One region of the Rhodococcus koreensis genome, then DNA from elsewhere that is predicted to be linked to it. Evidence: riboswitches for the same ligand, from Rfam matches in the RefSeq annotation. Region 1 holds a riboswitch; each other region holds the start of a gene.
The links. Region 1 has a riboswitch for S-adenosylmethionine ahead of JWS14_RS03560 (LLM class flavin-dependent oxidoreductase). Riboswitches for the same ligand answer to the same signal wherever they lie in the genome.
Positions count from the first base shown of each region.

Region 2: another riboswitch for S-adenosylmethionine. It lies ahead of JWS14_RS51730 (putative leader peptide); the one in region 1 lies ahead of JWS14_RS03560 (LLM class flavin-dependent oxidoreductase).
Region 3: another riboswitch for S-adenosylmethionine. It lies ahead of JWS14_RS51725 (putative leader peptide); the one in region 1 lies ahead of JWS14_RS03560 (LLM class flavin-dependent oxidoreductase).
Region 4: another riboswitch for S-adenosylmethionine. It lies ahead of JWS14_RS23745 (aminotransferase class V-fold PLP-dependent enzyme); the one in region 1 lies ahead of JWS14_RS03560 (LLM class flavin-dependent oxidoreductase).

Region 1 covers NZ_CP070609.1:788,342-795,923, reverse strand. The annotation lists gene JWS14_RS03585 (PLP-dependent cysteine synthase family protein) at 1-1,043, shown strand, start outside; gene JWS14_RS03580 (MFS transporter) at 1,174-2,487, shown strand; gene JWS14_RS03575 (NtaA/DmoA family FMN-dependent monooxygenase) at 2,638-3,921, shown strand; gene JWS14_RS03570 (aminotransferase-like domain-containing protein) at 3,959-5,188, shown strand; gene JWS14_RS03565 (GNAT family N-acetyltransferase) at 5,428-5,931, opposite strand; SAM riboswitch class IV at 6,251-6,364, shown strand; gene JWS14_RS03560 (LLM class flavin-dependent oxidoreductase) at 6,424-7,506, shown strand; gene JWS14_RS03555 (NtaA/DmoA family FMN-dependent monooxygenase) at 7,530-7,582, shown strand, end outside.
Region 2 covers NZ_CP070609.1:2,511,355-2,518,549, forward strand. The annotation lists gene JWS14_RS11620 (LLM class flavin-dependent oxidoreductase) at 1-80, opposite strand, end outside; gene JWS14_RS11625 (GNAT family N-acetyltransferase) at 77-613, opposite strand; gene JWS14_RS11630 (ABC transporter substrate-binding protein) at 625-1,596, opposite strand; gene JWS14_RS11635 (amino acid ABC transporter ATP-binding protein) at 1,633-2,415, opposite strand; gene JWS14_RS11640 (amino acid ABC transporter permease) at 2,412-3,404, opposite strand; gene JWS14_RS51730 (putative leader peptide) at 3,551-3,625, opposite strand; SAM riboswitch class I at 3,633-3,729, opposite strand; gene JWS14_RS11645 (sulfite exporter TauE/SafE family protein) at 3,942-4,709, shown strand; gene JWS14_RS11650 (HAD-IIA family hydrolase) at 4,786-5,577, shown strand; gene JWS14_RS11655 (LppA family lipoprotein) at 5,599-6,117, opposite strand; gene JWS14_RS11660 (alpha/beta hydrolase) at 6,129-7,195, opposite strand, start outside.
Region 3 covers NZ_CP070609.1:2,502,304-2,509,885, forward strand. The annotation lists gene JWS14_RS11585 (LLM class flavin-dependent oxidoreductase) at 1-32, opposite strand, end outside; gene JWS14_RS11590 (dipeptide ABC transporter ATP-binding protein) at 25-1,683, opposite strand; gene JWS14_RS11595 (ABC transporter permease) at 1,680-2,600, opposite strand; gene JWS14_RS11600 (ABC transporter permease) at 2,593-3,585, opposite strand; gene JWS14_RS11605 (ABC transporter substrate-binding protein) at 3,589-5,220, opposite strand; gene JWS14_RS51725 (putative leader peptide) at 5,376-5,459, opposite strand; SAM riboswitch class I at 5,464-5,558, opposite strand; gene JWS14_RS11610 (NtaA/DmoA family FMN-dependent monooxygenase) at 5,605-6,999, opposite strand; gene JWS14_RS11615 (LLM class flavin-dependent oxidoreductase) at 7,015-7,582, opposite strand, start outside.
Region 4 covers NZ_CP070609.1:5,181,733-5,189,314, reverse strand. The annotation lists gene JWS14_RS23765 (ABC transporter permease) at 1-803, shown strand, start outside; gene JWS14_RS23760 (YbaK/EbsC family protein) at 838-1,311, shown strand; gene JWS14_RS23755 (flavin reductase family protein) at 1,378-2,016, shown strand; gene JWS14_RS23750 (LLM class oxidoreductase) at 2,022-2,648, opposite strand; gene JWS14_RS23745 (aminotransferase class V-fold PLP-dependent enzyme) at 2,801-4,096, opposite strand; SAM riboswitch class IV at 4,148-4,262, opposite strand; partial or broken gene JWS14_RS23740 (mammalian cell entry protein) at 4,342-5,006, opposite strand; gene JWS14_RS23735 (purine-cytosine permease family protein) at 5,316-6,797, shown strand; gene JWS14_RS23730 (TetR/AcrR family transcriptional regulator) at 6,824-7,450, shown strand; gene JWS14_RS23725 (nitrilase-related carbon-nitrogen hydrolase) at 7,447-7,582, shown strand, end outside.

The DNA.
Region 1 (7,582 bases):
TGCATGTGACGCCCGGCGGACGGCCCAGTCATCATCCTGAATTCGTCCGCAACGTCGCCATTCGGCTCGCGGCGGAGATTCCCGGCGGCTGGCTCGCCGGTCAGTACGACAACCCGGCCAATCCGGACGCGCACCGCACCACGACCGGACCGGAGATCTGGCGTCAGACTCAGGGCCGGGTCACCCATTTCGTGGCGGGAGTCGGAACCGGTGGGACCATCACGGGGACAGGGGAGTTCCTGGCCGAGGTCTCCGGCGGTGCCGTGCAGACAGTCGGCGCGGACCCCGAAACCTCCGTGTACGGCGGGGGCGACGGCCGGGCCTGGTACATCGAATCCGTCGGCCACTTCCTGCACCCGCAGACCGAGACAGACGAGTGGCCGGACTCCTACCACCCGGACGTCGTCGACCGACTCGAGCGGATCACGGACGTCGAGGCCCTCACGGTGCTGCACCGCCTCGCCCGGGAGGAAGGACTCCTCGTCGGGGGTTCCGCCGGCACCGCGGTCGCCGCCGCCCTGCGGGTCGCGCGGACTCTCGGCCCGGACGACGTCGTGGTCGTGATCGTCCCGGACTCGGGCCGGGCGTACCTGTCGAAGTACTTCGACAACGAGTGGCTCGGACGGCTCGGCTTCCCGCTCTACCACGCCCCGAGCGGACCCGTCGTGGGTGACGCACTGGGTGGCCGGGGAATCGCACCCCGGACAGTGCCGTCGACCGTGACCGTGGCCGAGGCAGGTGACCTGCTCACGGACACCCCGGCGCTACCCGTCGTGCTGGCGCGCCCGGGTACCGGTCCGATCGTGGTCGCGGAGATCCTGGGGGCCGTCGGTCCCGAGGCTCTGTCGGACGCTCCGGACGACGACCCGGTCGGCGCGCACGTCGCTCAGCCGCTGCCCGTCGTGGGAGTCACCGAGGAGTTGTCGGTGGCAGTGCGGCGAATCGGCGGACACCGGGGGCCGGTGGTCGTGGCCGAGGCCGGGCGGGTGGTGGCGCTCGCAGACGCCGACGACATCCGCACCGCCGCGGGCGAGCATCGGTAGGCCGATCCTGACCGACCTCGACACAGCACCGGAACGCACCGATGCCGGACCGGCGCTTCGCGACACGGCGGGACGTCGGGAGGTGCTCGTCTGCGCCGCCGCCGGTTTCACCACACTCCTCGACTCCGCTGTGCTGGGCATCGGCTTGCCGGCCATCCGGTCGTCCCTCGATGCGGGGACGGCGGACGTGCAGTGGATTCTGGCGAGTTACTCACTGACCTTCGGTCTCGCCCTCGTCCCCGCGGGGCGGATGGGGGATCTGATCGGCCGGAGGCGGCTGTTCCTTGCGGGTTTGAGCCTGTTCGCCGTCATGGGCCTGGTCGGTGCCCTCGCCGCGGAGCCGTGGACTGTCGTTGCGGCCCGCCTCGGCCAGGGCGTCGGGGCGGGAGTGGTCAGTTCCCAGGTCCTCGGCATCATCTCCGACCGCTACTCCGGGCCTCGTCGAGTCAAGGCACTCGCGGCATACGGAACGGCCGGGGGGCTCGCCGGTTTCATCGGTCCGATCGTCGGTGGTGTGCTCCTCGGGGTCGGGGGTCCCGATTGGGGGTGGCGGCTGTTGCTTGTGCTGAACGTGCCGTTCGCGGTCGTCACCGTTGCGCTCGGCGCGCTGTTCCTGCGTCGTGACAGCCGCTCCCGGTCGGGGGCGACAGTCGATGTCGTCGGTCTCGGGCTGATCGCGGCTGCGACGACGCTTCTGCTGTTGCCGATGGTGTCGCACTTCGGGGCGACGCGAGCGGTGCTGTCGGTGTCGGGTTCGATCCTGGCTCTGGGGTGTTTCCGCTGGTGGGAACGGCGCTACGCGAGTCGCGGCGGCACGCCGGTGCTGTTGCCTGCATTGATGCGGGCACGTGGCTACACACTGGGTACGGCGGTCGCGTTGTTCTGGTTCGGCGCCCTCCTGGCGATGAACGCCGTGATGAGCCTCTATCTGATCGAGGGACTCGGCATCGCACCGCTGCACGCGGCCCTGGTGATGTCGGGAAGTTCGGTGATGATGGCGGTGACCTCGGCAGTCGGCTGGCGGGTGGTCGCCCGGTTCGGTCGCGCCGCGGTGGTGGGTGCCATCGTCGCGGAACTGTTCGTGGTCGCCGGATACGTGCTCGCGGTCACTGTGCTGCCGCGGACGTCGGTGCTCGCGGTGGTCGCCGCGCTGGCGGTTCTGTCCGGGGTCGCGAGCGGATTCGTCGACGCCCCCAACCGTGCGATGACGCTCGAGCATGCGCCGGCCGGTGTGAGCGGCGTGGCCGTGGGATTCCTGCAGCTGTCGCAGCGGTTGTCGGCGACCGTCAGCCTCGCCGCGGTGCCCGGCCTGTATCTCGGAGTCCTGTCCGCGGACGCCGGGAACTACGGCCGTGCGATGGCGGCGGGGCTTGCAGTGTGCGCCGGAATGCTGTTGTTGTCGTTGGCATGTGCCGTCCGGGACGGCCGCAGGAGACGAGAATGACGGTTCCGTGGCCCGGCCGTCGGCGCTGCAGCATCGGCCGCTTCGGATCGGTGCGAGACAAACTCTTGTAGGTCGGCGGGGCGGCTTGGAGACTGAGGACAGCTTCTGCGTGATTCAGCCCGCCGCACAACGACAATGGAGCACAGAATCGTGTCAGCACAATCCGCACGCCGGCAGATCCGGCTCGGCCTCCTCACCAACCCGCCCGGTAACGGTGCCCGCGGGCAGATCCGTCCCGGTGACGTTCGGCATCCCGGCCGCGTCCTCGACCATTACATCCATCTCGCCCGGACTGCGGAAGCCGCGAAGTTCGACGTCCTGTTCGCTGCCGACGGACTGACCTCCGACACCGAGCTCGGCACGAAACCGGAACCGCTGACACTCTTCTCGGCGGTCGCTGCCGTGACGGACCACATCGGGCTGGTCCCGACGGTGTCGACGACGTTCACCGCGCCGTTCAACCTTGCGCGACAGTTGCAGTCGCTGGACCACCTCTCCGGTGGCCGCGTGGGGTGGAACGCGGTGACGTCGGCTGCGGGGGAGCGCAACTTCGGCGACGCACCGCTGCCCCAACACGAGGCACGGTACCGGCAAGGACTCGAACATGTGTCCGTTGTCCAGGCGCTGTGGAACTCGTGGGTCGACGACCAGTCTGCTGTCCCGATCGACCACCGCGGCGAGTTCTACACCGTCGAAGGGCCCCTTCCGCTGCCGCCGTCCGCACAGCACCAACCGGTGCTGTTCCAGGCCGGATCGTCCGACGACGGCAAGGCGTTCGCTGCCGCGTTCGCGGAGGGCGTCTACACCGCGCAGCAAACACTGCGCGGAGCGCAGCACTTCTCTCGCGACCTGAAGGCCCGGACCGCGGCAGCGGGCCGCGACCCGGCGAACATCCTCGTCCTACCCGGGATCAGTACAACGATCGGCGGCACCGAGGACGAGGCCACGCGGATCGACGACGACCTGTTCGAGCAGCACTACAGTGATGCCTCCCGCACCGCGCTCGAGGGTCAACTGGCCGGCGTCGACCTGTCCGGCCTCGCGCTCGACGACACGATTCCGCCGTCGTGGCTGCCACCGGTCGCATCGGTACAAGGCAGGCAGAGTCGGTACGGTGTGTTCCGCGAACTGGCGGTGGACGAACGCTGGACGGTTCGGCAGTTGATCACACTGCAGCAACGGTCCGCAGGTCACGGTCGCGCTGTCGGCTCACCCGAACAGGTCGCGAACAGGCTCGAGCAGTGGTTCGTCGAGGGCGGTGCCGACGGGTTCATCGTCATGCCCGGGCAGGGTCCGGGCGGTGTCGAGGCGTTCACCGAGCATGTCGTCCCGATCCTGCAGAAGCGCGGACTGTTCCGCACCGAATACGAATCCGCCACGCTTCGAGGGAATCTCGGCCTCCCCGCGATTCCGGACCGCGTCCTCGCTGCGTGATCCGTCGTACACTCCCGCCCACGAAGGAAGTTCGAACATGACGAGCCTCACATCCTCTCCTCCGTCCTCGTTGTCCCGCTTGATCACTCGCCCGCTCGAAGCGGGTGGGTTCGGACCGCCGCCGGACTCGCTGCAACCCGACGCGATCCGCCTGGTGGGAGGGGTCCCCGCCGACGAGGCGCTCCCGGTGAACGAACTGGCGGCCGCGTTCGCCGTCGCCCTCGCGACACCCCCGACCGGAGCTCGGGCGCTGCAATACTCGGTCGCTCCAGGCATCGCCAGCCTCCGCGAGGGGATCGCGGGGCGGGAGAGCGACGAGTCCGGTCTCGTCGATCCGGACCGGGTGGTCGTCACCAACGGTGCCCTGCACGGACTGAGCCTGGTCTTTGCCGCACTACTCGACCCCGGCGACCTGGTGGCCGTCGAGAGCCCTACTTTTCCCGTTGCGCTGCGGGTGCTCGACCACTACGGTGCCCAGGTCCTGCCGGTACTCAACACCGGCGGCCGACTGGATCTCGACGTCTTCGAGGGCCATCTGCAGGCGGGGCGGATCCCGAAGCTGTTCTACGTGATCCCCGACTTCCACAATCCGACCGGCACGACCCTCGCAGCCGAGGACCGGCTGCGGCTGGTCGCCCTCGCCGAGCGCTACGGATTCGTCGTCCTCTCCGACAATCCCTACCGCGAACTCCGTTTCCGGGGCACGGCCGTCCCGGACTTCCCGCTCGACAGCGACCGTGTGGTGCGAATCAATACCTTCTCCAAGACCCTCGGACCAGGGCTCCGACTGGGATGGGCTGTCGCCCCGTCCTGGCTCCAGGCCGGACTGTTGCGGTTACGCGCGAACCTCGATCAGCATCCATCGTTGGTGACCCAGTCCGCCGTGGCGCATCTGCTCGGTCGGCCAGGACTGTTCGACGGCATCGTCGCGAACGCCCGCACCCTCTACCGGGAGCGAGCGGATCTGCTGGCCGACGTTCTCACCACCGAGGCGGGTGACCTGGTGTCGATTCCGCAGGCCGAGGGCGGAATCTTCGCTTGGGCGACGGTGACCGACCCCGGCATCGATCTCGCGGAGGTCCGTGCCGCCGCGAACGCGCTGGGCGTCGACTTCTCCTCGGGCCGCTACTTCGATCCCGCCGCGAGCGGACTGTACGCACGGAGCCTGCGCTTGGGCTTCACGAACCAGAGTGAAGACAACCTCCGGCTCGGGGCGCAGCGCATCGCCAAGGCCGTCCGTGAGATCCACTCCGCGCCGCTCGCCTGATCCACATCTCTCACGTCGAAAGGAACCGCGATGACCACTGCCGGACGTCGGGCCCTGATCCTGAACGCGGGAATCAACAGCACCGGCTACAGCGCGAAGTCGTGCCCGCCGGAGCGAGGGCGGACACCGCCTGGTGCGGGCGGGCGCCCGGCTCGATCACTATCCCCAGCGGACCCTGCGCGAGCGATTCGATCTGCCGTTGGGGGGAGTACACCCCAGCTCACGTGAAGGGGGTTCTCCTATCCGAACACCTTCTCGAAGCAGTTCGAGAAGGGCAAGGCCTCATACGGGGAGAAGATCGGAATCCTCGAGTAGCCACTCTTCTCGTACAGCCTGACCGCGTCGGGCTGCCGGTCACCGGTCTGGAGAATCAAGCGGGGTCGCCTCGCCTCTCGTGCCGCATCCTCGACCGCGCTCAGCAGCGCGGTCGACACACCGGTACCACGGTGCTCTTTGACGACGAACATCCGCTTCACTTCGAGGTCGTCGCCGTTCCAGCGCAGGGCCGCGTGGCCGACAGCACGTGGCTCCGCAGCCTCGATGTCGCTGACGTACACCAGGATAGTGACGTGCACCGATTCCGGATCCACGGCATTGGTGGTAGCACGAACAGCATCCGACACTCGGTCGGAATATCGAGGACCGACTTCTGCCGCCATAGCCGCCCGCAACGTCACCGCGTCGGGATCGGACCACTGGGCTGTGCGGACGACGAACTCGGTGCGCGTGGCGCTTTCGGTCATGACAGTATCTCCATACACGTAGATTCGACGAACCACAGTGCCATGGTGCCGACGCGTCGGTCGATGGTTGAAATCAGTGCAACCTCAATGCCATCCGACGATTGAAACTCTTCCATTTGGAGCGCGATTGGGCTAATGGCCCGATGTCGCATCGTTGCGCCGACGGTTCTCCAACGCGGATGGCGTGTCCCGTCAGGTGAATTTCAATCACCGAGAGCGTAAAGCTTCGCACGGTCCCCGTCGTGAGCTATAGGAACCGTTGAGCATGTTGTGACGGTGCGCTTTTCGGTCTCACGTGCCGTGATACATTCGTGTCGACGGTCATGAGTACCAGCATCGAGCCCTGGCTTGCTGGTCGGCAACCCTCCCGCGCGGCGGGGTGCTCCAGGTGACGACCCGGCGGAATCGACAACTGATTCCGCAAGCGCGCAAGGAGTCCGTGGACCCTGGGTCTCCGGTGCGCGTCCGCACTCCTTCGAAAGGACTTTCGTCGTGGTTCGAGCGCCCCAACCGCTACACCTGGCAGTCGAGATAGATGGCGCGGGAGGTCATCCCGCCGCGTGGCGTGTGTGGGGGCGCCCGCCTGCGGATGTGCTCTCTCCCCGGGTCCTCAGGTCGGTCGTGGACACCGTAGAGGCCGCCGGTTTCGCGCTGGTCACCATCGACGACCGAGTGGTGCCGGGGGAGGGCGCGTACCCGGTGGGACGGTTGGATGCTGGGACGCGTGCGTCGTTCGTGGCGACGACGACGGCCAGTTACGGGGTGGCGCCGACGGTGCAAGCCCTCACCACCGAACCGTTCCATCTCGCGACGCAGCTGGCCAGCCTCGATCACGGCAGTCGGGGTCGCGCGGCATGGGTGGTCGGCTCGGACAACTCCGCGGACGTCAATGGTGCAGTCGGATTCGAGCCACGTGCCCCCGAGGCCGTACAGCGCGAGGTCCGAGACGTCATCGAGCTCGCCCGGCAGCTGTGGGATTCGTGGGAGGACGATGCCGTGATCCGCGATGCCGCGACGGGTCGCTACCTCGATCCCGACAAGGTGCATCACGTCGGGTTCGAGGGCGAGTTCTTCAGCGTCGTCGGACCGCTCATCACACCCCGCTCACCGCAGGGTCAGATAGTCGTCGTGGGAGCTGCGGAACTGGGGGTGACGGATCTACTCGACGTTGTGCTGCTGTCCGGTCGGGATGTGACCGAAATCGGGACGTCGGCGACAGGACAGCAGGCCGTGACCCTCGCCGATGTCGAGGTGATTCTCGATACGAAGACCGAGTCCGCGCAGTCCCGCCTTGCCCGCCTCGATGGGTATTCGCCGTGGCCGGACCGAGGACGCCTTCGATTCGCGGGTTCGGCACGGGACTTCGTCGACCTGGTGCGGTCCCTGGCGGACAAGGTGGACGGTGTCCGGATCCATCCCGCCGTCGTCACCACCGATCTCGCCGTTCTGGTTGACGAGGTCCTTCCCGTATTGCAGGAGTTGTCACTGCACCGGATTCCGAAACCGGGCTCGACGTTGCGGGAGACGCTCGGATTACCTCGGCCGCTCAGCCGCTTCACATCGACCACCAACTAGCCACGACCAGGCAGGAGTTTGCCATGTCCACTCCGGACACCGGAGCGCCGTATGATGCCGACGCGCAGGTCCACCT
Region 2 (7,195 bases), 1.7 Mb from region 1:
AGCCTGGCCGCGGTGCCGATCTTCTCCCCGGTCACCGGATCCGGGTGGTGAGTGATCAGGCTCATCAGCAGAAACTTCATACGGACTCGTACTCCTTTGCGGCGCAGTCGGAAGGCAGGGCGGTGTGCAGGAGCTTCTCGAATCCGTGGACCCCGATTTCCTGCGGTGGGAGGGAGCGGTCGAACAGCGCCGTGTACCCCGCGGCCAGGTACAGGGCCACCGCCTCGGGTTGCCGCGGCCCGGTGGTGAGGAAGATGCGCGAGTAGCCGGCCCGGACGATCTCGGCCTCGAGTTCCCGCAGCACGATGCGCCCGAGTCCGCGCCTGCGGTGCGAGGACGAGGTCCAGATCCGCTTGAGTTCCGCGGTCGTGTCGTCGTAGCGGCGGAAGGCCCCGCCCGCCACCGACATCCCGTCCTCGACCACGACGAGCAGCGCGCCCCCCGGCGCGGCGAACTCTTCCGCCGGATACGTGCTGAGATCCTCGTACATCTGGTCGCGGGACCGCCCGTACCGAGTGCTGTATTCGGTCGCCAGTTCTTCGAGCAGCGGCGCGGCCAGTGGATCGGTCTGATCGACGAACACGGTCTGCACGGGGTCGGTCCTCTCGCTCACTGTTCCTCCTGTCAGCTGGTCTTCGGGAGCCCGGGCGGGTTGACGACCGACGTGTTCACGGCCTCGTTCGCGATGTTCCAGCGGTCGAGAACCTGTGCGTACGTGCCGTTCTCGATGACATGGTTGATGGCCTCGTTGACGGCGGTAATCAGCCCGTTGTCCTTCTTGGTGAGCACGGCGATCTCACCCTGGAGTGCGTCGCCGGCGCCCGAGAACGTTCCGGCGATCTCGGTCTCCCCGGCCTGCGCCACGTGGAACGACGAGGAGGGGTTGGGGCCGAAGTAGGCGTCGATCCGCCCCGACGCGAGCGGCAGGTAGTAGTCGGTGGCGTTCTGGTAGTAGGTGATGTCGGTGGGTTCGAGACCGGCCGCCACGTTCTGCTCGCTCCACTTCACCAGCAGCGCTTCCTGATTGGTGCCGGAGGAGACCGCGATCTTCAGGCCCGCGACGTCCTTGGGTTCCTTGATCTGGATGCCGCTGTCCTTCTTCGTCTCGAACGCGACCGTGTCGAGGCGGTATGTCGAGAAGTCGTACTTCTCCTTCCGCTCCTCGGTGACGGTGACGTTGGAGATGAAGGCGTCGGCCTCCCCCGAGTCGATCCGGACGAAGTTCTGCGCCCAGTCCGCGGCCTGGAGATCGACCTTCAGGCCGAGGACGTCGCCGATCAGGTATGCGAAGTCGGTTTCCGAGCCGATCAGCGTCTTGTCGTCGTCGGCGTAGAAGCGCAGCGGCGGGGCGGAACCGGCACTGCCCGTGACGACGAGCGTGCCGCGGTCGCGGATCTGCTGGGGAACCTTCGCGGCGATCGACTCGACCTCGTCGGTGGTGATGCGATTCTGATCGGCGGTGAGGTTGTAGCCGGCGGCCGAGGTGGGCCCCGATCCCTCGTCCTCGACGTCGCCGCCCCCGCACGCGGCGGCGAGGAGCGCGACGGTGGTGAGAGCCGAGGCCAGAATCTTCTTACGGAACCGTGCGGTGGACATGTGTGCCTTTCGGGGATCCACACCGGGGTGTGGAGGTCAGAGAACTCGGGAGAGAAAAGCTTTGGTGCGGTCGTGCTGTGGGTCGTCGATGACCTGCGCGGGCGGGCCCTGCTCCACGACGACTCCGGCGTCCATGAAGACGGCCGTGTCGGCGACCTCCCGCGCGAAACCCACCTCGTGGGTGACGATGACGAGGGTGGCGCCGTCGCGTGCCAGTTGCTTGATGACGGCGAGAACCTCGCCGACCAGTTCCGGGTCGAGCGCCGACGTGGGCTCGTCGAACAGGATCACCGCAGGGCGCAGTGCGAGGGCCCGGGCGATCGCGACCCGCTGCTGCTGGCCGCCGGACAGTTGCCGCGGGTACTCGTGGGCCTTGTCACCCACGCCGACCCGTTCGAGGAGGGCGATCGCCTCGGCCTCGACCTCGGCCCGGTCACGGCCCTGCGCCGACACCGGTGCCTCGACCACGTTCTCCAGCACCGTGAGGTGGGGGAACAGGTTGAAGTTCTGGAACACGAATCCGATCCGGGACCGCTGCTTCAGGATGTCGCGTTCCCGCAGTTCGTGGAGTTTGTTGCCCTTGCGCCGGTAGCCGATGAGGTCGCCGTCGATCCGGATGGTGCCCCGGTCGACCTTCTCCAGGTGGTTGAGCGTGCGGAGCAGCGTGGACTTGCCGGAACCCGACGGGCCCAGGATCACCGTCACCTCGCCCTTGCGGACCAGCAGGTCCACACCCTGGAGGACTTCGAGTGCGCCGAAGGACTTGTGGACTCCGCGAACCTCCACCGCGAACTCTGCCTGCTGGGTGTCGGTCGTCATTTCGTGGCCCCTCTCGGTACGGAGACGCCGGCGTCGCGGATCTCGGCGAATTTCCGGGTGACCTTCTGCCACGGAGTCGGGGGCAGTGCCCGAGCCGATCCGCGGGCGTAGTGCCGCTCGACGTAGTACTGGCCGACCGACAACAGCGTGGTCAGGATGATGTACCAGATCGTCGCGACCATCAGCAGGGGCACGACGCGACCGTTGCGGCCGAAGATCACCTGAACCTGGTAGAACAGTTCCGCGATCGCCATCGTCGACACGATCGACGTGCCCTTGAACAGGCTGATCACCTCGTTCGCGGCGTTCGGCAGGATGCCGCGCATCGCCTGCGGCAGAACGATCTTGAAGAACTGGCGACGACGCGGAATACCCAGCGACTGCGCCGCCTCGATTTGCCCGTGGTCCACCGAGATGATGCCGGAACGGATGATCTCGGCGGAGTACGCGGCCTGGTGCAGGGCCAGACCGATGACGGCGGCGGTGAAGCCGCTGATGACGCCGTTGACCTCGAACGTGAAGAAGCCCGGTCCGAACGGAATTCCCAGCGACAGAGTCTGATACAGGTACGTGATGTTGAACCAGAACAGGAGTTGCACGATCAGCGGGATCGACCGGAACGCCCAGATGTAGACCCAGGCGATCACCTGCAGCACCGGGTTGTGCGACAGGCGGCTGACCGCCAGCACCACACCGAGCGCGAATCCGAGGACCGTCCCCCAGAGGGTCAGCTTCACCGTCATCCACAGGGCCTGCAGCACGGAGCCGGCGGTGAAGTACTTGCCGAACGTCGCCCAGTCCCACCCCGGGTTGGTGGCGAGGCCGTGGACGAACTGGGCGAGCAGCACCAGCACGGCGGCGCTGACCACCCACCGCCACGGGTGCCACCGCCGTGCGACCTCCAGCGCGGCGTCCGCGGGCCGGTCACCATTGCCGGACGGTTCGGAATCAAGGGGCGCGGCCGAACGCGCCCGGACGGGGGCGCTCACGCTCGCTCACCACTGGGAACAGACATCACTGAGGCGGCCTTTCACCTGGAGACGGGACGGGGAAGAGGGCGCGTCTTCCGCGGGATGCGGGCGCGCGTCAGGCGCTCACCTGGCGTTTTACCCGGTGAGCGTGCGGTGAGACCTCGTCAACAGTGGCAGGAGGTGGTACGGCACAGGTCGATGTGCCGTCTGCGCCACGCAGGGCGCGCGGGGTAGTTCATGTGCTGCCTTCCATCGATCCCGGCGGTAGCACCCGCACCCGAAAAATTCGGAAGGGTTGCTGCGACGTCAACGAGCCAGGTCTCTCGGTCGCTCTGGATGGTTGAAGCGAACACTAGCTGCATTCCCGGACGTCGTCAACACGGGGTATTTCCCTGCAACACAGGGGAAATGGCGTCGAGCGGACGCAAGAATCACCGTGCGCAGAAGTGCTGACAAGTGGTCGGAGATGCGGTTGGATGAGACGAGCAGTCGCGTATCGCCACCGCCGCGTGACCCGGCTGCCGGGCCGTCCGAGGCCCTTGTAACGTCGCCTCGGTGACACCACTCGAAGTCATCGCGATCCTGGTAGCCGGCGTCGGCGCGGGCGCGATCAACGCCATCGTCGGCAGCGGCACGCTCATCACCTTCCCCACCCTGGTGGCTTTCGGGTTCCCTCCGGTGACCGCGACGATGTCGAACGCGATCGGCCTGGTCGCCGGTGGCGTGTCCGGCACGTGGGGGTACCGGCGGGAGCTGGCCGGGCAGGGGCCGCGGTTGCGGTGGCAGATCCCGGCGTCCCTGTGCGGTGCGGTTCTCGGCTCGTGGCTGCTGCTGCACCTCCCCGAAACGGTGTTCGAACTCGTCGTCCCGGTGCTGCTGATCCTCGCCCTGATCCTGGTGGTGCTGCAGCCGAAGATCCAGGCCTGGGCGAAGCAGCGTGGCAGCCACGAGGCGGGCCTGAGCACGGCGCGACTCACCCTGCTGACCGTCGGCACGTTCGCCGTCGGCGTGTACGGCGGATACTTCACCGCTGCGCAGGGCATTCTGCTGATGGGCGTGATGGGCGCGATCCTGCCGGAGAGCCTGCAACGGATGAACGGCGCGAAGAATCTGCTGTCGCTCATCGTCAACGTCGTCGCGGCGACCGCGTACACGCTCGTGGCCTTCGACCGGATCAGCTGGGCGGCCGCCGGCCTCATCGCGGTGGGCTCGCTGCTCGGAGGCGTCCTCGGCGCCCGCTACGGCCGCCGCCTGTCCCCCACCGCACTACGGGGAACCATCGTCGTCGTCGGTCTCATCGGCCTGTTCCGGCTGCTCGCATAGTCACGCATGCACCCTCCCGCTCCCCCATACTGAGTCGGTGAGCAACGAAGTAGAGCACCCGGGCTGGACCTATCTCATGGACATGGACGGCGTTCTCGTCCACGAAGAGCATCTGGTCCCCGGCGCCGACCTGTTCCTGGCCGAACTCCGGGAGTCCGGCACCCCGTTCATCGTCCTGACCAACAATTCCATCAGGACTCCGCGCGATCTCCGCGCCCGGCTGCTCCGCACCGGCCTGGACATTCCCGAGGAATCGATCTGGACGTCCGCCCTGGCCACCGCGACGTTCCTGGCGAACCAGCGCCCCGGCGGCAGCGCCTACGTCGTCGGCGAATCCGGGCTCACCACCGCACTGCACGACATCGGATACGTCCTCACCGAGAACGATCCCGACTACGTGGTCCTCGGCGAGACCCGCACCTATTCCTTCGAGGCCATCACCACCGCAATTCGACTGGTGGAGAGAGGCGCTCGCTTCATCGCCACCAACCCCGACCCCACCGGACCGTCGCGCGAGGGTTCCCTTCCGGCCACGGGATCCGTTGCGGCACTGATCAGCCGGGCCACCGGCCGCGACCCGTACTACGTGGGCAAGCCGAACGCGCTGATGATGCGCTCGGCCCTGCGGGCCATCGGCGCGCACTCCGCGAACACACTGATGATCGGTGACCGCATGGACACCGACATCGTCTGCGGTCTCGAGGCCGGGCTGCAGACCATCCTCGTCCTCACCGGAATCTCGACGCGGGATTCGGTGGAGTTGTTCCCCTACCGCCCCACCGCGGTCCTCAAATCGGTCGCCGACCTGGTCGGCCGCACGTCGGATCCGTTCGGCGATGCGGCTGCGCCACCCGTGAGTACTTATTAACCGCCGGACGTTAACAAGTACTTACGGGTGGCGGCAGCCGGTGACGCCGCGGAGGGAGGCTGCCTTGTACGTCCCGAACGTGATCCGGTTCCCGTCTCCACCGGCGAACGTCACATCGTGACGTCCGGGCTCGTCGACGTGGACGTCGAGCCGATCCATCCCGGCGTCGGCGGCGACCGCGCGGGCCGCCGCCAGCACCGCCGTCCAGTCGTCGTCGCGGATCGGGTTGTCGGACAGTAGCGCTCGCGTGGTGACGGACTTCCCCGCCGTGTAGGCATACGGTCCGGGGCATCCGCCACCCTGGCTGCGTTCACGATGCCACCGCCACTGGACATCCGGAGCGAGCGCGCCGACGGCTTCGCTGATCCGCACCAGCGCATCGGTGACGTGTCTCTCGGTGACGGCGAGCGTCGGCCTGCCGCTCAGGCTCTCGGCCGCCGCCGCGATCTCCTCGTCGCCGAAGTTGTACGGGTTGTCCGTCATGCCACCACATCCGCTCGTCAGGATCGCCGCGCCGATCACGGCGACCGTCTTCGTCACCCACCGGATCGTCACCGGAGCGCCAGTTCCGGCAGACCCGCCGCGATCACGGACATGTTGTAGCCCGACGCCCGGAGTTCGCCGTTGTCACTCGGCCGTGGATACTCGCTGTGCCCGTTGGCATCTTCCCGCCGGACGCCGTCGGGGGTCGTCGCCGCACGCACCGACAGTTGCTCGAGATCGGTCTGCACCGGATCCGGTCCGAGCCGGCCGAACCCGTCAGCCACGGTGATCGGGTCGTCGTGCGCGCGCATCACGAACCCGTGGCCGGGTGCCAGCCCGAGGTCCGATTCGTCGTTCGCATCGAAGCCGGGCGAACCGTAGAACACGGCGTCGTCCACCGGTTGCCGCGGTCCCGCTACCTGCAGGGCCAGGCCCTGGGTGTACGAACCATACGAATGTCCGAGGGCGGTGATGTGCGGGTCGGGCGTCTGCGAGGCGACGTCGAGACCCTCGTAGAACGAGGCGAGCTTCGGGGCTCCCGCGGTCGCGCGGTCGGACTGCCATGCATCGAGGAGCCATCCGCGCCCGAGGTTCTGGTCGATGAACGGGACGTCGTAATTGCCCGGGCCCGTGGTGGTCGGCGGCTGATACCCGAGCCACGCGATCGTCGACACCGTGTCGCCGGTGTGTCCGGACAGGTCCAGCTGCCGTTCGATTTCCGCCTTCAGCGCCCTCGCCTCGTCGGTCATTCCGGCGAGGGAGCCGACGGTGGTGTCGATGCCCGGGGTGGTGACGGAGATGTGGTCGGCGGTGTCGGGGTCGCCGAGCGCGAACGCGGCCATCGTCCGTTCACCCGACTGCAGGTCGAGCAGCATCAGCCTGCCGTCCGGGTGGTCGCGGACGAGTGCCTCGAGGTGGTCGAGGTCCTGCAGCTTCTGCTCGGCATACCACAGGTGTGCATCGTCGTCGGTGAACGCGCCACCGAACACGTTGTGGTCCAGCCTCTCCCGGAGGCGGTCCCGTTCCCACTCCCACCGCGACCGCTCGTCGGCGAATCGGCTCACGTTCGCCTCGTGCCGCACCGCGGACGGAATGCCGTCACGGGCGCCCACCCACTCGGGATGCCGCTCGATCA
Region 3 (7,582 bases), 1.7 Mb from region 1:
ACGGCGACGAGGGGACGGTGTGGCTCAGGCATGAATCGATTCCTCCAGCTGTGCGGAACGTGGGCGCCCGACGGACCGTCCCGGGATGGCGTCGAGCAGCTGCCGGGTGTAGTCGTGGCGCGGGTTGTCGAATATGTCGGCCGCGGTGCCCGATTCGACGATGCGGCCGGACCGCATCACCGCGACCGTGTCGCTGATCTGCCGGACCACGGCGAGGTCGTGCGAGATGAAGAGGTAGCTGAGCCCGAGGTCGCGTTGCAGGCTCTCGAGCAGTCCGAGGATCTGCGCCTGCACCGAGACGTCCAGGGCCGACACCGGTTCGTCCAGCACCACGAGTTCGGGGCGCAGAGCGAGCGCGCGGGCGATGGCGACCCGTTGACGTTGCCCGCCGGACAGCTCGGCCGGCCGGCGTTCGAGGTAGGTGCGCGGCAACGCGACCTGTTCGAGCAGTTCGGCCACCCGCGCGGCCCGCTCCGCCCTGGTTCCGACATCGAACGCACCGAGCGGTTCCGCGACGATGTCCGCGATCGCCAGTTTCGGATCGAGGGAGGCGTACGGGTTCTGGTACACGATCTGCACCCGCCGGCGCAGTGCCCGCAGCGCGCCGCCGCGCAGACCGGTGATGTCCCGGCCGTCGAACTCGACGCGGCCCGCGGTGGGCGACTCCAGCCGGATCGCGATCCGGGCCACCGTGGACTTGCCCGACCCGGACTCCCCCACCAGCGACAGGGTGCGCCCGCGGGGGACCTCGAACGATACGTCCCGGACGGCGTCGATGGACGTGCGCCGGTCGATCCTGAACGTCCTGGACACCCCGGAGACGCGCAGCAGGACGTCGGGGCCGGCTCCGCCCGCCTCCTCGCCGCGGGTGCGGTCCTGTCCCACCGACAGGCTCGGCGCCGCGGCCAGCAGGGTGCGGGTGTACTCGTGCTGTGGGTTCGCGAGGATCTGACGGGTCGGGCCGGCTTCCACCACCTCGCCCTGGCTCATCACCACGATCCGGTCCGCCCGGTCGGCCGCGACACCCAGATCGTGCGTGATCAGCAGGACCGCGGTGCCGGATTCGGCGATCCGCGCGTCGAGATGATCGAGGATCCGGCGCTGCACGGTGACGTCGAGGGCGCTGGTCGGTTCGTCCGCGATCACGAGTTCGGGGCTGCACGCCAGTGCGATCCCGATCAGGACACGCTGCCGTTGCCCGCCGGACAGGTCCTGCGGGTACTGCCGCGCCCGCACCTCGGGCTCGTCGATCCCGGCCTCGGCCAGAATGCGCACCGCCTCGATGCCTGCCGTCCGCCGGTCGGCGAGACCGTGGATCCGGAGCACCTCCGCCACCTGGGCGCCGACCCGCAGGACCGGGTTGAGCGACGTCGTCGGGTCCTGCGGAACGAGGCCGATCCGGGCGCCGCGGACGCGTTCGAGTGCGCGTTCCGACTTGGTGTCGAGACGCTCACCGTCGAACGTGACGGTGCCGGCGACGGCCCGCCCGGATCCGCTGAGCAGTCCGAGAATGGCGTGCGCCGTGGTGGATTTTCCGGAGCCGGACTCGCCGACCACGGCCACCACCTCACCGCGCGCGACCGTGAGGTCGACGCCCTGCACGGCCACGATGGGTTCGCCGGCGCTCCCGTACGCCACCCGCAGTCCGGAGACCTGCAGCAGCGGAGTGTCGTTCGCGCTCATCGCACTTCTCTCTGTTCGAGTGCATGCCCGAGCCGGTGCGCCGACAGCACGACGGCCACGATCACCAGTCCGGGCAGGGTTGTCATCCACCACGCGGTGGCGAGGTAGTTCCGGCCCTCGGAGATCAGCGAGCCCCATTCCGGGGTGGGCGGCACCGCGCCGAACCCGAGGAAGCTCAGCGACGACACCGCGAGGACCGCCATGCCGAACTCGACGGCGGCGAGGGCGACGACCGGCGCGTACGAGTTCCGCAGCACGTGGCGGCGCAGCACCGTGTGCCAGCGGACACCCGACGCGAACGCGGCCTCGACGTACAGCGACCGCCGCACCCGCAGCACCTCCGACCGCATCACGCGGGCGAAGTTCGCGATCAGCGACACGCCCACCGCGATCGCGACGTTGACCGTGCCGAATCCCAGTGCGGTCACCAGTGCCAGCGAGAGCAGCAGCGCGGGAATCGACAGGAGGACGTCGACGACCCGCATCAGGACGGCGTCCAGAGCACCTCCGAGGGCGCCGGACAGCAGTCCGATCAGCGAACCGACGACCAGTGCGATGCCCACCGCCAGCAGTGTCGCGGTCAGCGACAATCCGGCGCCGTGCACCACCCGGGTGTACACGTCGCGTCCGATGTTGTCGGTGCCGAACCAGTGCGCGGCACTCGGCGCCTGCAGCTTCTGCGCGGGCACCCCGACCAGCGGGTCGCCGCTCGCGAACACCGACGGCGCCACCGCGAATCCGACCGCGACGAGGAGCACCGCCGCCGAGGCGACGAGCACGAGGTTGCGACGCCACCACGCCACCACGCGGCGTCCGCGGCCGTGCGGACGGGGCGCGACTGTGGGAGGCGCGTCGACCGGCGGAGGGCCGAAACCCTCGGCCTCCTCGATCAGTTCTCTGGTGAGGATGTCAGACATGAACCTTCTCCTCCACATTCGCGACGGTGTCGCTGCGCTCGGAACTCCGCCTGCCCTCGACGATCCTGGGGTCGATCAGCGGGTAGAGCAGATCCACGGCGAGATTGACGAGGACGTAGACGAGCGAGCTCAACACCACGATGCCCTGGACCACCGGAATGTCCTGCGCCATCACGGAAGTCTGGGTGAGCCGCCCCACCCCGGCGCGGGAGAACACCGTCTCGACGACGACCGATCCCGCCAGCAGATTGCCGACGAGCACACCGGCGATGGTGAACGCGGGAATGCTCGACAGGCGCAGCGCGTGCCGGGTCTGGATCTGCCAGCGCGACGCCCCCTTCGCCCGCGCGGCCTCGATGAACGGCTGCCGCCACGTGGTCTGCAGACTCGCCGCGAGCACCTGGGCGATGACGGCCCCGGTCGGGAGCGCGAGCGTCACCGCCGGCAGCACCAGCGTCGCGACCCCCTGATCGCCGAACGCGGGGAAGACCTTCAGCCGGAACGAGAACAGTTGCAGCAGAATCAGGCCCACCCAGAACGTCGGCACCGCGACACCGAGCGGGGGCAGGGAGAACAGCAGGTTCCGCACCCAGTGGACGCGCGTGTAGGTGGCGAGGAACGCGACCCCCGCCCCGAACACGACGGCGAGGACCAGCGCCGCGGACGCCAGCGCGAGAGTGCTGGGCACCGCGTTGCCGATGGCCTCGGTCACCGACTGCCCGGTGGCGATCGAGTACCCGAAGTCACCGCGGACGGCGTGGCTCAGCGAGTTCCAGTACTGCACCCACACCGGCTGGTCGAGTCCGTACCGCGCCTGCAGTTCCGCGACGGCCGCCGCGTCGACCGTCGTCCCGGTGGACGCCGAGTCGACGGCGATGCTCACCGGGTCGGACGGCAGGAGGAACAGCACGGCGAACGACACGGTGAACGTCGCCCACAGGACGGCGATCGCCTGCAGCACGCGGAGTCCGAGGTAGCGAATCATGGCTCAGCGTCCGCTGATCCAGGTGTCGAAGAACTGGAGCCGGGCCGAGGCCTCGAACTTCAGGTCCTGCACGTTCGGGCCCGCGCCGATCGCCTGCGACAACTCCACCGTGGGGATCCACAGGCCGTTGTCGAGGATCTGCTGCTGGGCGTCGGCGACGAGCGCGCTCCGCGCGGCGGGATCGGTGGTGGCGAGCTGCTTCGCCAGCACGTCGTCGAGCGCGGGAATCGGGCCGCGGCTGTTCAGGTTGCGGCCTTCGAGCCCGAACTGGGTGCGCAGGATGTCGCCGTCGGCACGGGTGCTGTTGTAGTAGGTGGCGTCGAAGTCCTTGGAATTCTGGCGGGCGGTGGCCTCCGGGGTCGACACGAGGTCGAGCTGCAGGTCCACTCCCACCGCTCTGAGCTGCTGCTGCACCAGTTCGAGGATGGCCTGGTTGCCGGCGAACACGGAGCTGAACAGAACGGGGAAGGCGAGCTTCTGACCACCCTTCTCGCGGATGCCGTCGGCGCCGGGCACCCAGCCCGCCTGATCCAGGATCGACTTCGCCTTCTCCGGGTCGTACGTCACGCCGGGCAGTGCCACGTAGCCCGGGGTGCGGCTGGCCAGGGTGCTGGTGGCCGGCTTGAAGTTGGGGCCGAGCACGGTGTCGACCAGTTCCTGCCGGTTGATCGCCGGCACCAGCGCGCTGCGCACGACGGGGTCGACGAGCGGTCCGCGGGTCACGTTGGGCTGGAAGCCGAACGGGGTTCCGGGATTCGAGGTGGTGAGCACCTGCCCGCCCGCACCTTCGATCTGCGGGGCGTCCTGCGGCAGCGCGTCGCTGATCGCGTCCAGCTGTCCCGAGGACAGGCTGCCCGTGCGGACACCGGATTCGGGGACGACGGTGAACTCGATGGTGTCGAGGTAGGCCTCGCCGTCGTGGGCGAACACGTCGGAACCCCAGTTGTATCCGGCGCGCTTGGCGAGGGTGACCGACTTGTCCTGCTGGTAGTCGGCGTACGTGAACGGCCCGGTGCCCGAGATGTTGCCGGTGCACCGCTCTTCGGCGGACTTCGCGACGGACGCGTCGGACAGGATGCCGAGCTGCGGGGTGGACGACGCCTGGAGGAACTGCGCGTTGGGTGCGGCGAAGTCGACCTGCGCGGTCTGCGGGTCGATCACGGTGGTGCCCGTGTACCCGGTGAGGTAGCTGGCACCCAGTGCGGCCTTGGCCCCGGTGAGGGTGTTCACGATGGCGTCGAGGTTCTTCTTCACCGACTCCGCGGTGAAAGGCGTTCCGTCACTGAACGTCACCCCCTCCTTCAGATGGAACGTGAAGGAGGACGCGTCGGCGTCGGTGTCCCAGCTCTCGGCCAGCCACGGCTTCAGTTCGCCCGTCTCCGGGTCCTGGTCGGTGAGCGAGTCCACCACCTGCCGGGCCACGTAGATCGTCTGGTTGGTGCCCGACTGCGCGGGGTCGGCGCACGTGGGTGCCTGGGACAGGCCGTAGCGGAGGGTGCCGCCGGGCTGGGGCGGGCCCGCGTCCGCGGAGGAACTGCTGGAGCCGCCACCGCAGGCGGTGAGCGCCGTGGCCAGCACGGCGGCGGCGCCGATACCTGCCGCGATGCGGCCGCGGTGGGACGAGGACAAAGGCACTGATGGCACCGAGAACTCCGTGATCTCGAAGAAGTGCCGTGCGCGCTACCCGTCGAGTGGGCAGCGCTCACGCGCACAGAAAGGTGAGGGACACCGGATCCGACGCGGATGCGGTGTGTAGAGCAAGAACCCCGGATGTCTGCCGGGGTGTCAGATCAGCTGTGACAGATGGAGGTGGACAACCGGCAGAGATCGACGTGCAGACGCCCCCAGGCGCTCACGAAGCCTTCGGTCAACATGGTTCCTCCATCGATCCCGGCGGTAGCACCCGCACCCGCGGGGCGGGGGGGTTGCTGCGACGTCAACGAGCCAGGTCTCTCGGTCGCTCTGGATGGTCGTTACCGAGTGTAAGAGATCGCCGGTCGCCGCGCCACACGGCCCCCGCTACCCGACTGCCTGCCGGGGCGGGAGTTCCCGTCGCGACAGCGGCGGGCGGAGACCGAGATGCTCACGCAGGGTCGCGCCTTCGTATTCCGTTCGGTACGAGCCGCGCTCCTGCAGTTCGGGCACGAGCAGGTCGACGATCTCGTCGAGTCCGGTGGGCACCAGGTACGGCGAGATGTTGAATCCGTCGGTCGCCCCGCTGCGAACCCACCGGGTGAGTTCGTCGGCGACCTGCCCGGGGGTGCCCGCGAAACCGGACCGCTGAGTGGTCGCGATCGCGACCTGCCGCAGCGACAGGTTCTGCGCCTCCGCCAGGGCGCGCCACTCGCGGGCGATGGCGAGCGGGTCCTTGCCGTCGCGGGCGGCCCCGCGGGTGACGGAGATCGGTGCGGGCACCGGATCGAATTCGGGCAGTGGACCGTCCGGGTCGCGATCGGACAGATCGCGGCCCCACACCTGACCGACCAGCGACAGCGCCGTCTGCCCGGTGTACTGGCCTTCGCGGACCCAGCGGACCTTGTCCTCCACCTCGGACGCGTTCTCCGCGAGCACGATCTGGGTGCCCGGCAAAATCTTGACGTCGTCCTCGGGGCGCCCCGCGCGGCGCAGTCTCGCCCGGATGTCCTCGGCGAAGCCGAGCGCCTCGTCGAAATGGGTTCCGTGGCGGGAGAAGATCACGTCGGCGTGCGTGGCCGCGAAGTCCCTGCCTGCCGGTGAGTCGCCGGCCTGGAAGATGACGGGATGGCCCTGGGCGCTGCGCGGCAGGGTGGGGGTGATCGTGACGTCGAACTGCGACGTGCGCCGCGACACGTCCTGCACACTGCCCGCGGTGGCCCAGGACGGCGCTTCGGTGCTCGTCGCGACGGCGCCGTCGGCCCACGCGTCCCAGATCGCCCGCGCGGTGCCCAGGAACTGCCCGGCCCGCTCGTACCGGTCGGCGTGATCGAGGAAGCCGCCGCGCCGGAAGTTCTCACCGGTCCACGCGTTGTCCGTGGTGACGGCGTTCCAGCCGGCGCGTCCGCCGGACAGCAGGTCCAGCCCGGACAGTCGCCGGGCGAGGTCGGCCGGTTCGTTGTAGGTGGTGTTCTGGGTGGCCACCAGCCCGATGTGCCGGGTGATGCCGGCCAGCGCCGAGAGCTGGGTGATCGCATCCGGCCTGCCCACGATGTCGAGATCGAGGATCTTGCCTTCCTGTTCCCGCAGGCGTAGACCCTCACCCAGGAAGAAGGCGTCGAACAGGCCCCGCTCGGCGGTCTGTGCCACCCGACGGAACGTTTCGAAGTCGATCTGCGATCCGCTCGTCGGATCCGACCAGATCGTCGTGTGGTTGACGCCCTGGAAGAAGACCCCGAAATGCACCTGGGCTTCGGGCCGGGCGTATGAGTCGTCGGTCATGATCTCCACAACCTTTCAGCGAGAGGATTCTGCGAGGCGCTCGGCCCGGAATCGGTTGGCGGGGCGGTCGAGTCCGAGCGTGCTGCGCAGAGTCGAACCGGGAACGGGACGGTGGGCGGCACCGGCGCGCAGGAGTGCCGGGATCACGTACCGCGCCAGCACCGGGAGGTCCTCGTCGACCACGGCGGGATGCAGGCGCACACCGTCGACCTGCGAATCCAGTGCGCGCAGCAGTTCCACCAGTCCGGTGGCCTCGCCGGCGAACGACAGCCGCTCACTCGACGGGGCGGGAGTGGCTGCGCCCAGCGCCACGTCGAGTTCGGCGAACACCAGCGCCGCCCCGCGGTCCTTCGCCCGCGCGGCGGCGTCGGCGATGTCACCGGGCGTCGTCCCGGACACCAGCACCACGTCGACCTGGGTCGGATCGGTCTGCCCGTCGAGTCCGAACACCACCAGTTGCCCCTGCGGCGGCCGCGGCACGATCGCCGGACCCTTCACCGAGTACGTCTCGCCCCGGAAGTCGATGTAGTGCAGCCGGTCGCGGTCGACGAAACGGCCGGTGGCGTAGTCGCGGATCACCGCG
Region 4 (7,582 bases), 4.4 Mb from region 1:
CCGCGGACGCCCGTCGCCTCCTCCACGACCGCGAGATCCAGGGCGCGTTCGTCATCAATCCCGCCGGCCCCGACACCCTGATCACGGCGAGCGCGGGCGGCAGTTCCATCTCGAGCGCACTCGAATCTGTCTTCACCCAGGTGGAGAACAGTCAGGGTCGCGAGTTCACCGTTCGCGACGAGATTCCCGTCGGTGCACACGACAACCGCGGGCTGTCCGGTTTCTATCTGGCGATCGGGTGGGTGGTCGGCGGCTACCTGCTCGCGGCGGCGATCGGCCTGTTCATCGGCGCCCCTCGGACGCTGCGCCAGGCGTCGGCGCACACGGCCGTCCTGTTCGGCTACGCCCTGCTCTCCGGCGCCCTCGGCGCCCTGATCACGACGCACGTGCTCGGCACGTTCGCGGGCCACTGGTTCCCGCTGTGGCTCCTCGGGACCGGTGTCGTCTTCGGCACGGCCGTGTTCACGCTCGGCCTGCGCGCCTCGGTCGGCATCCTCGCGGTGCCGCTCGCGATCGCCGTCTTCGTCATCCTGGGCAATCCCAGCGCCGGCGGGGCGTTCGGTTCGAACGTCATCCCCACGTTCTACGCGGCCATTGGACGGTGGATCACCCCCGGCGCGGGTACCGAGGGAATCCGCAGCATCGTGTATTTCGACGACGTGGGGCTGGGACAGCCCGCGCTCGCCCTCGCGCTGTACTCCGCGGTCGGGCTGGGACTGCTGTTCGGGTTCACCGTCCGGCGGCTCCGGAAGCTGGAATCGACTACGCCCCGTTCCGATGTCGTGTCGGAAGACGCTTCTTGATGTCGTTCCAGGGGAATGGACCTACTCTTGGTTCATGCCGACGCCCTTGCACCCCCACGCCGCGCATGTCGCCGAGACTCTGATCGCGCGAGGGCACCATGGGGTGATCGTGACCCAGCCCGACTCCACCCACACCGCGGCCGAGGCGGCGGAGTCTCTGGGGGTCGATGTCGGCGCCATCACCAAGTCGCTGGTGTTCCTCCTCGACGACGACCCGATCCTGCTCCTCGTGTCGGGGGCGCACGAGGTGGATCTGGCGAACACGGGCAAACGACTGCAGGGGAATCTGACCCAGGCACCCCTCGACATGGTGCGGATCGCGACCGGGCAGCCGATCGGCGGTATCGCCCCGCTCGGCCATCCCACGAACCTTCCGACCTACGTCGACAACGCCCTGTCGGAGTACGCGGAACTGTGGGCGGCCGCCGGTCACCCGGACACCGTCTTCCGCACGTCGTTCTCGGAGTTGGTCCGGATCACCGCGGGCCTGGCGATCGACGTCGACTGAATCCCGGGCGGTTCCCGCCCTTATAGTTGACGTCAGATCTCGTGAACGAGAAAGACGCGCGCGAGAATGACCGCGCTCGAGAATGACACAGTGCCCACACGGGCCGACCCGGAGAATGATTTGTCCGACAGAGCCGAGAACGCCGATACCGTCGATGGTTCGGACCTCCCCCACGACCCCGAACTCGCCCCCGGAATCTGTGCGGAGGATTACCGCGCAGCCCTGCGCCGTCACCCGGCGGGCGTCACCATCGTGACCCTCGACTCGGGATCGGGCCCGGTCGGCTTCACCGCATCCTCGTTTTCGTCCGTCTCGCTGGCCCCGCCGCTGGTGTCGTTCAACATCGCGAACACGTCGTCGAGCATCGATGCGCTCCACTCGGCGGGCTCGCTGGTGATCCACCTGCTCGGGGAGCACCAGCAGCACCTGGCTCAGCGCTTCTCGCGGAGCGCGGACCAGCGGTTCTCCGACGAGTCGCTGTGGGCGCGGCTCGACACCGGCGAACCGGTTCTCCACGGAACTCCCAGCTGGATGCGGGTCGTCGTGGACCAGTTGATCCCGGTCGGCGACCACACGCTCGTCATCGGCCTCGTCACCCGCGTCCACGCCGAGGCCGACGACGATTCCGCGTCGGCTCCCCTGCTGTATCACGAGGGCCGGTACTACCGGCCCACTCCGCTGGGTTCAGCGAACAACGGCAACTGACCTGGTCAGGACGCCAGCACCCGTTCGACGCGGGGCAGGTCGAAGCGGCGCAGCGCCTCGTCCACCGCTTCGGCGGACGTGACGAGACCCCGCTGCTCCAGCCACGGGAGGGTGCCGTCGACGAGCTGCTCGAGAACCCTGGGCAGCGACAGCGGGAGCAGGGTCACGCCGTCGGCGACGCCGGCCGCCTGGATGTCGGCGATGAGGCCGGCGAGGCCGACCGGAGTTCCGATGTACTGCAACGACACCGGTGTGCGCGGTGTGTCCAGCGCACTGTCGAGGAGAGCCAGTTCCTTGCGCGCGGCGCGGGCTTCTCCGGCGATGAGCACCTCGAGGTCCACCAGGACGGTGACGCTGTCGGGGTCGCGGCCGTCGGCGACGATCTCGGCACGGATCCGCGCGCGCTCCTGCTGCGCCTCACGCAGATCGGCGGCCCGGATCCGGACGACGTTCGGCGGGAACGACGTGAGGTCGAGCTGATCCGTCGAGTCGGCGGTCAGGTCCACCCAGTAGTCGGCACCGTTGATCGGCCGCGTGCCTGCGGCGCCCTCGGCGGCCGGGTGGTGTCCCGATCCGGTCAGCTCGACGGCGACGCGAAGGGGACGGGAAACGAAGGCATTGTCTCGAGACATAAGGGTTCCTCGGGAATGACGTGTGCGTGTGAGTGAAACGGAGCGGGAAGACCGGTCAGCTCGAACACATACCCGAGGCGGTTCGGCACAGATCGACATACCGACGGCACCAGTGAGCAATCATTGTGCTCCCAGCCTGCGATGCCATGCCGTCATACTAGCGCGTCTCGCGAAAAGCGGGTCTCGGGCACCGGATTCCACTGGCCGCTCTCCTTGGCGTAGGCCCAGTTCCGGCGTCCCGCCACCAGGGTGCACACGGCGTCGACCAGCCGATCCACGTCCTCCGAGCAGCTTCCGAGACCCAGGCTCACCCGCACGGCACCGTCGGGCTTGCCGAGGCGGCCGAGCAGCGGGTGTGCGCAGAAGCGTCCGTCGCGAACTCCGATTCCGTGTTCGGCGGACAGGTAGGCGGCGATCTCCCCCGGCTCGAAACCGTCGATCGTGAACGTCACGATTCCCACGGTGTCGGGGGCGTCCGACCACAGCCGCAGGAACTCCAGGCCGTCGACGGAGCCGAGGCCGTCGAGCAGCCGGCCGGTGAGTGCCGCCTCGTGTTCGGCCACCGTGCCGAAGTCGAGTTCGGACAGCGCATCGCACGCGGCGGCGAGGGCAGCGGCGCCGAGCACGTTGGGGGTTCCCGCCTCATGCCGGGCGGGGGCAGGCGCCCACTGGGTGGATTCGACGGTCACGTTCCGGACCGCGCCGCCGCCCGCGAGGTAGGGCTCGGCGGCGTCGAGCCAGTCCCGGCGGCCCACGAGCACGCCGGCGCCGAACGGGGCGTACAGCTTGTGCCCGGAGAAGGCGAGGTAGTCGACACCCCACTCCTCGACGTCGATGCGGCGGTGCGGTGCGAGCTGAGCGGCGTCGACGAGAATCCGTGCGCCGCAACGATGCGCCACCTCGGCGAGGGCGGCGATCGGCAGCACCTCACCGGTGACGTTGGACGCCCCCGTCACCGCGAGCAGGGCGGTGGGCTTGGAGCACAGTTCGGCGACGAGCAGCCGGACGGTTTCGGCCAGCGTGTCCGCCGCCCGCACGACGCGAGAGTCCTTCCACGGCAGCAGGTTCGCGTGGTGTTCGATGTCGAGGACGACGGTGCTGCCGGGAACGCAGCCGGCGAGCAGGTTCAGCGAGTCGGTGGTGTTGCGGGTGAACACCACCACCTGGTCGTCGCACGCTCCGACGAATCGGGCCACCGAGTCGCGGGCGTTCTCGTAGCACTCGGTCGACACCCGCGAGGCGTAACCGGCGCCGCGGTGCACGCTGGAGTACGTCGGAAGCAGGGCCCCGATACGGTCCGTCACCTGCGCCAACGCCGGCGCACTGGCCGCGTAGTCGAAGTTCACGTAGGTGCAGTCGCCGCCCTGAACGAGCGGAACCCGCAGGTCGGAACCCGAAACCTGAGCCAGGGGGGCAACACACACGTCAGCGGTCAATACAGCAGTCATCACGACATCCCTCGTAGTCAGGGACTCGTCGCAGGGTCGGTGCCCTCTCGGAGTCCGCGCTTGCCGGGTTCGGTATGAACCTCAGCCTGGTCGTCACCCGGAGCACCCCGCCGCGGTGGAGGGTTGCCGACCAGCTAGCCGGGGCTTGACGCTGGTACTCGTGACCTGTTTCGAAGATTGCAGGATCGGCGCGCAGTTGTCAACCCGACACCGGGAGGGTCCGGGATCCGGGCTCGGCGCTCGCGTCAGTTGGGGGTGACTCCGAGCAGCGGGGCGAGCTGATTCGCAATCGGGTTGAGGTCCAGCTTGTTCGGGTCATTCTTGGGCGTGGAGTCCCACGGCTGAACGGTGGCGGGGTCGCCGAACACGATCCGGTTCGCGCTGCGGACGCCGGTGAGACTGCCCTGCGGGGCCGCACAGATGGCGGCGGTGTTCTGCGGGAAGTCCTGCTGCGTGTCGTCGAAGTTCGGATCCTGGCGCTTCATCTCCCGGAGGATCGCCCGGGTGCCCTCGTACCCGACGGTGCACGACGGCGGGTTGTTCGTCTCGGCCACCCGGCCCAGGTGCACGGAGATCACCTTCGCCGTGGCGGACAGGTTGGCGAGGTTCGTCGTGATGCCGGGGCCCGCATCCGAGACCAGTTGCCCCAGTTGCTTGCTCGTGGGATTTCCGTTGTCGATCAGCCGCCGGACATCGGGGTCGCTGCTGCGCAGCCGGTCCGCGAGCGGCTGAAGGTCTTCACCCTTTCCGTCGAATGCCGCGCCGAGTTCCGTCACGACGGTGTGGAGCGCGTCGATCGGCGCGGATTCGGTCAATCCCTTTGTGCTGGCGAGTAACTCCCCGAGGGCATCGGCGTGGCCGTGTCCCCCGGGGGGCGACGAGAACGAAGCCGATCAGCTGCCACCGGACCATCGGCGACCTCACCGTGCGCCCTCGATGTCGCGCCGATCGAGCGCCGTCCCCGCAGCGGTGAGCCGGTGCCGGCTCACGAGACGACCGATAGTGGCGGCGGCAGACACAGGCACTCCGATGACTGGTAAATACATGAGACGAACGGTCACACGTATGTCTTGACCGATCGTCGGAGCAGCGCAAACTCCGCGCCAACCGCCGTGGTGCACGTCACCCCCCGGTCTTGACTGAATTTTCAGTTTGGAATATGTTCGGTGCCCAACAGGACGTGATACCGGTCACCTCCGCCCCGAATGTGAGGTCCGCAGTGTCCACGAATCTCGACCCGACGACGCCCCTCGACGACACCGCTCCCTCCCCGCCGGAGGATCGGTTCGGACACGTCGAGACGATCGGCGTGGAGTACATCCCCGAATCGGAACGCGATTCGCGACCGCTCAACATGCTCGCGGTGTTCTTCGGCGGCAATCTGGCGTTCTCCGTGATCGTGTTCGGCTGGCTCCCCATCACATTCGGGCTCAGCTTCGGCAGCGCGCTGGCGGCCAGCGCGATCGGCATCGGGCTCGGAACGCTCCTCATCGCTCCCCTGTCACTCCTGGGCCCGCGCACCGGCACGAACAACACCGTGTCGAGTGGTGCGCACTTCGGCGTGAGCGGACGGATGATCGGCTCGGGGCTCACCCTCCTCTTCGCCCTCGCGTACGCAGCGATCGCGGTCTGGACGTCGGGGGACGCACTGATCGCCGCCGCCCACCGCCTGTTCGGCACACCGGTCGACAACGGCATGCTCGCCCTCGGCTACGGCATCATCGCCGCCGAGATCGTGGCCGTCGCACTGTTCGGCCACGGCACGGTGGTCGCGCTCCAGAAGTTCGTGCTGCCCGTCGTCGCCGCACTACTCTTGCTGGGGGTCTTCGCGTTCGGTGGCCACTTCGACGGCGGCGCGGGCAGCGGCGACTACCTGCTCGGCGGTTTCTGGCCGACCTGGATTCTGGCCGTGGTCCTCGCCGTCGGCGGTCCGCTGTCCTACGCCCCGACGCTCGGCGACTACAGCAGGCGGATCTCCCGGGTGCGGTTCAGCGACCGTTCGATCGTCGCGGCCACCATGGCCGGCATCTTCTTCGGACTGTTCCTGACCGCGGCATTCGGTTCGTTCACCGCGTCGACGTTCACCACGCTGAGCGACTCCTACGTCGCCGACCTGGTGGCGGAGGCTCCCGGCTGGTACGTGCTGCCGATCGTCCTCGTCGCCCTCGCGGGCGGACTCGGCCAGGGCGTCCTCAACGTCTACGCCAGCGGGCTCGACCTGGAGGCGCTGATCCCCCGTTTGCGCCGCGTCCACACGACGCTGATCACGTCGGCGCTCGCGGTGGCCCTGCTCTACATCGGTGTCTTCGTCGTCGACGCCGTCGATTCGATCACGGCGATGACGTTGGTGCTCAACGGTTTCGCCGCGCCGTGGGTCGCGATCAACGTCGCCGGCTTCCTGGTTGCGCGGCGAGGGCAGTACGACGCCGTCGATCTCCAGGTGTTCAACCTGGGCCGGAAGGGCGGGCGGTACTGGTTCACCGGCGGCTGGAACCTTCGCGCCGTCATCCCCTGGGCCGCAGGATCGCTGTTCGGCCTGCTCGCGGTCGACACGTCGCTGTACTCCGGGCCTCTTGCCGACATCGCGCACGGTGTCGATGTCAGTCTGATCGGATCGTCGGTCATCGCCGTGGCCGGCTACCTCGTCGCGCTGCGACTGTGGCCCGAACACGTGGCCCCGGTCGAGGCGCCGTCGTCCTAGCACGACACGAACCGAAGGAGATTCCGATGAGCGAGCGACGCGACGCGATTCTGAAGGCCAGCGCGACGGCGATTGCCCAGCGAGGTATCCGCGGGCTGCGCGTCAACGATGTCGCGGAGGTCGCGGGCGTCTCGCCGGGACTGCTGTACTACCACTTCAAGGATCGCATCGGCCTGCTCGAGGCCGCCCTGAACTACATCAACGACCGTGCCCGCGACTACCGCAGCGAGGGCGAGGGGTCCGCGGACTCCGCACGCGACCGGCTCACCCGCTCGCTCCTCGGCGAGATCCAGGACCGCCCCGAGGTCGTGGAGAACTCGCTGGCCTGGAACGAGTTACGCGCCTCCGCCGTGTACGAGGAGGCGCTGCGGGAGCCCCTCGCGCGGACCACCGCCGCGTGGGTTGCCGAGATCGCCGACGCGATCACGCAGGCGCAGGCCACCGGCGAGATCTCCCCCTCCCTCGACCCCCGGCGCACCGCGGTCACGATGACCGCCCTCGTCGAAGGACTGTCCGGGCGGTGGCTCTGCAAGGAGATCTCCACCGAGGACGCCCGCTCCCACCTGCTCGGCGCGATCGACGTCGTGATGTCCGAGCCCCCCAACCGCACCACCGACAACCCCGTCACCACCAGAACGAAGGAAAAACGATGACCATCCGCACGATCACCGCGCTGCCCGCACCCTCCTCCCCCGCACGTTCCACGGCGTCCGCCCGCACTCCGCTGCGGGTCGGGTTGGTGCAGCACCGCTGGCTCGCCGACGCGGACGCATTGCGCACCGGGT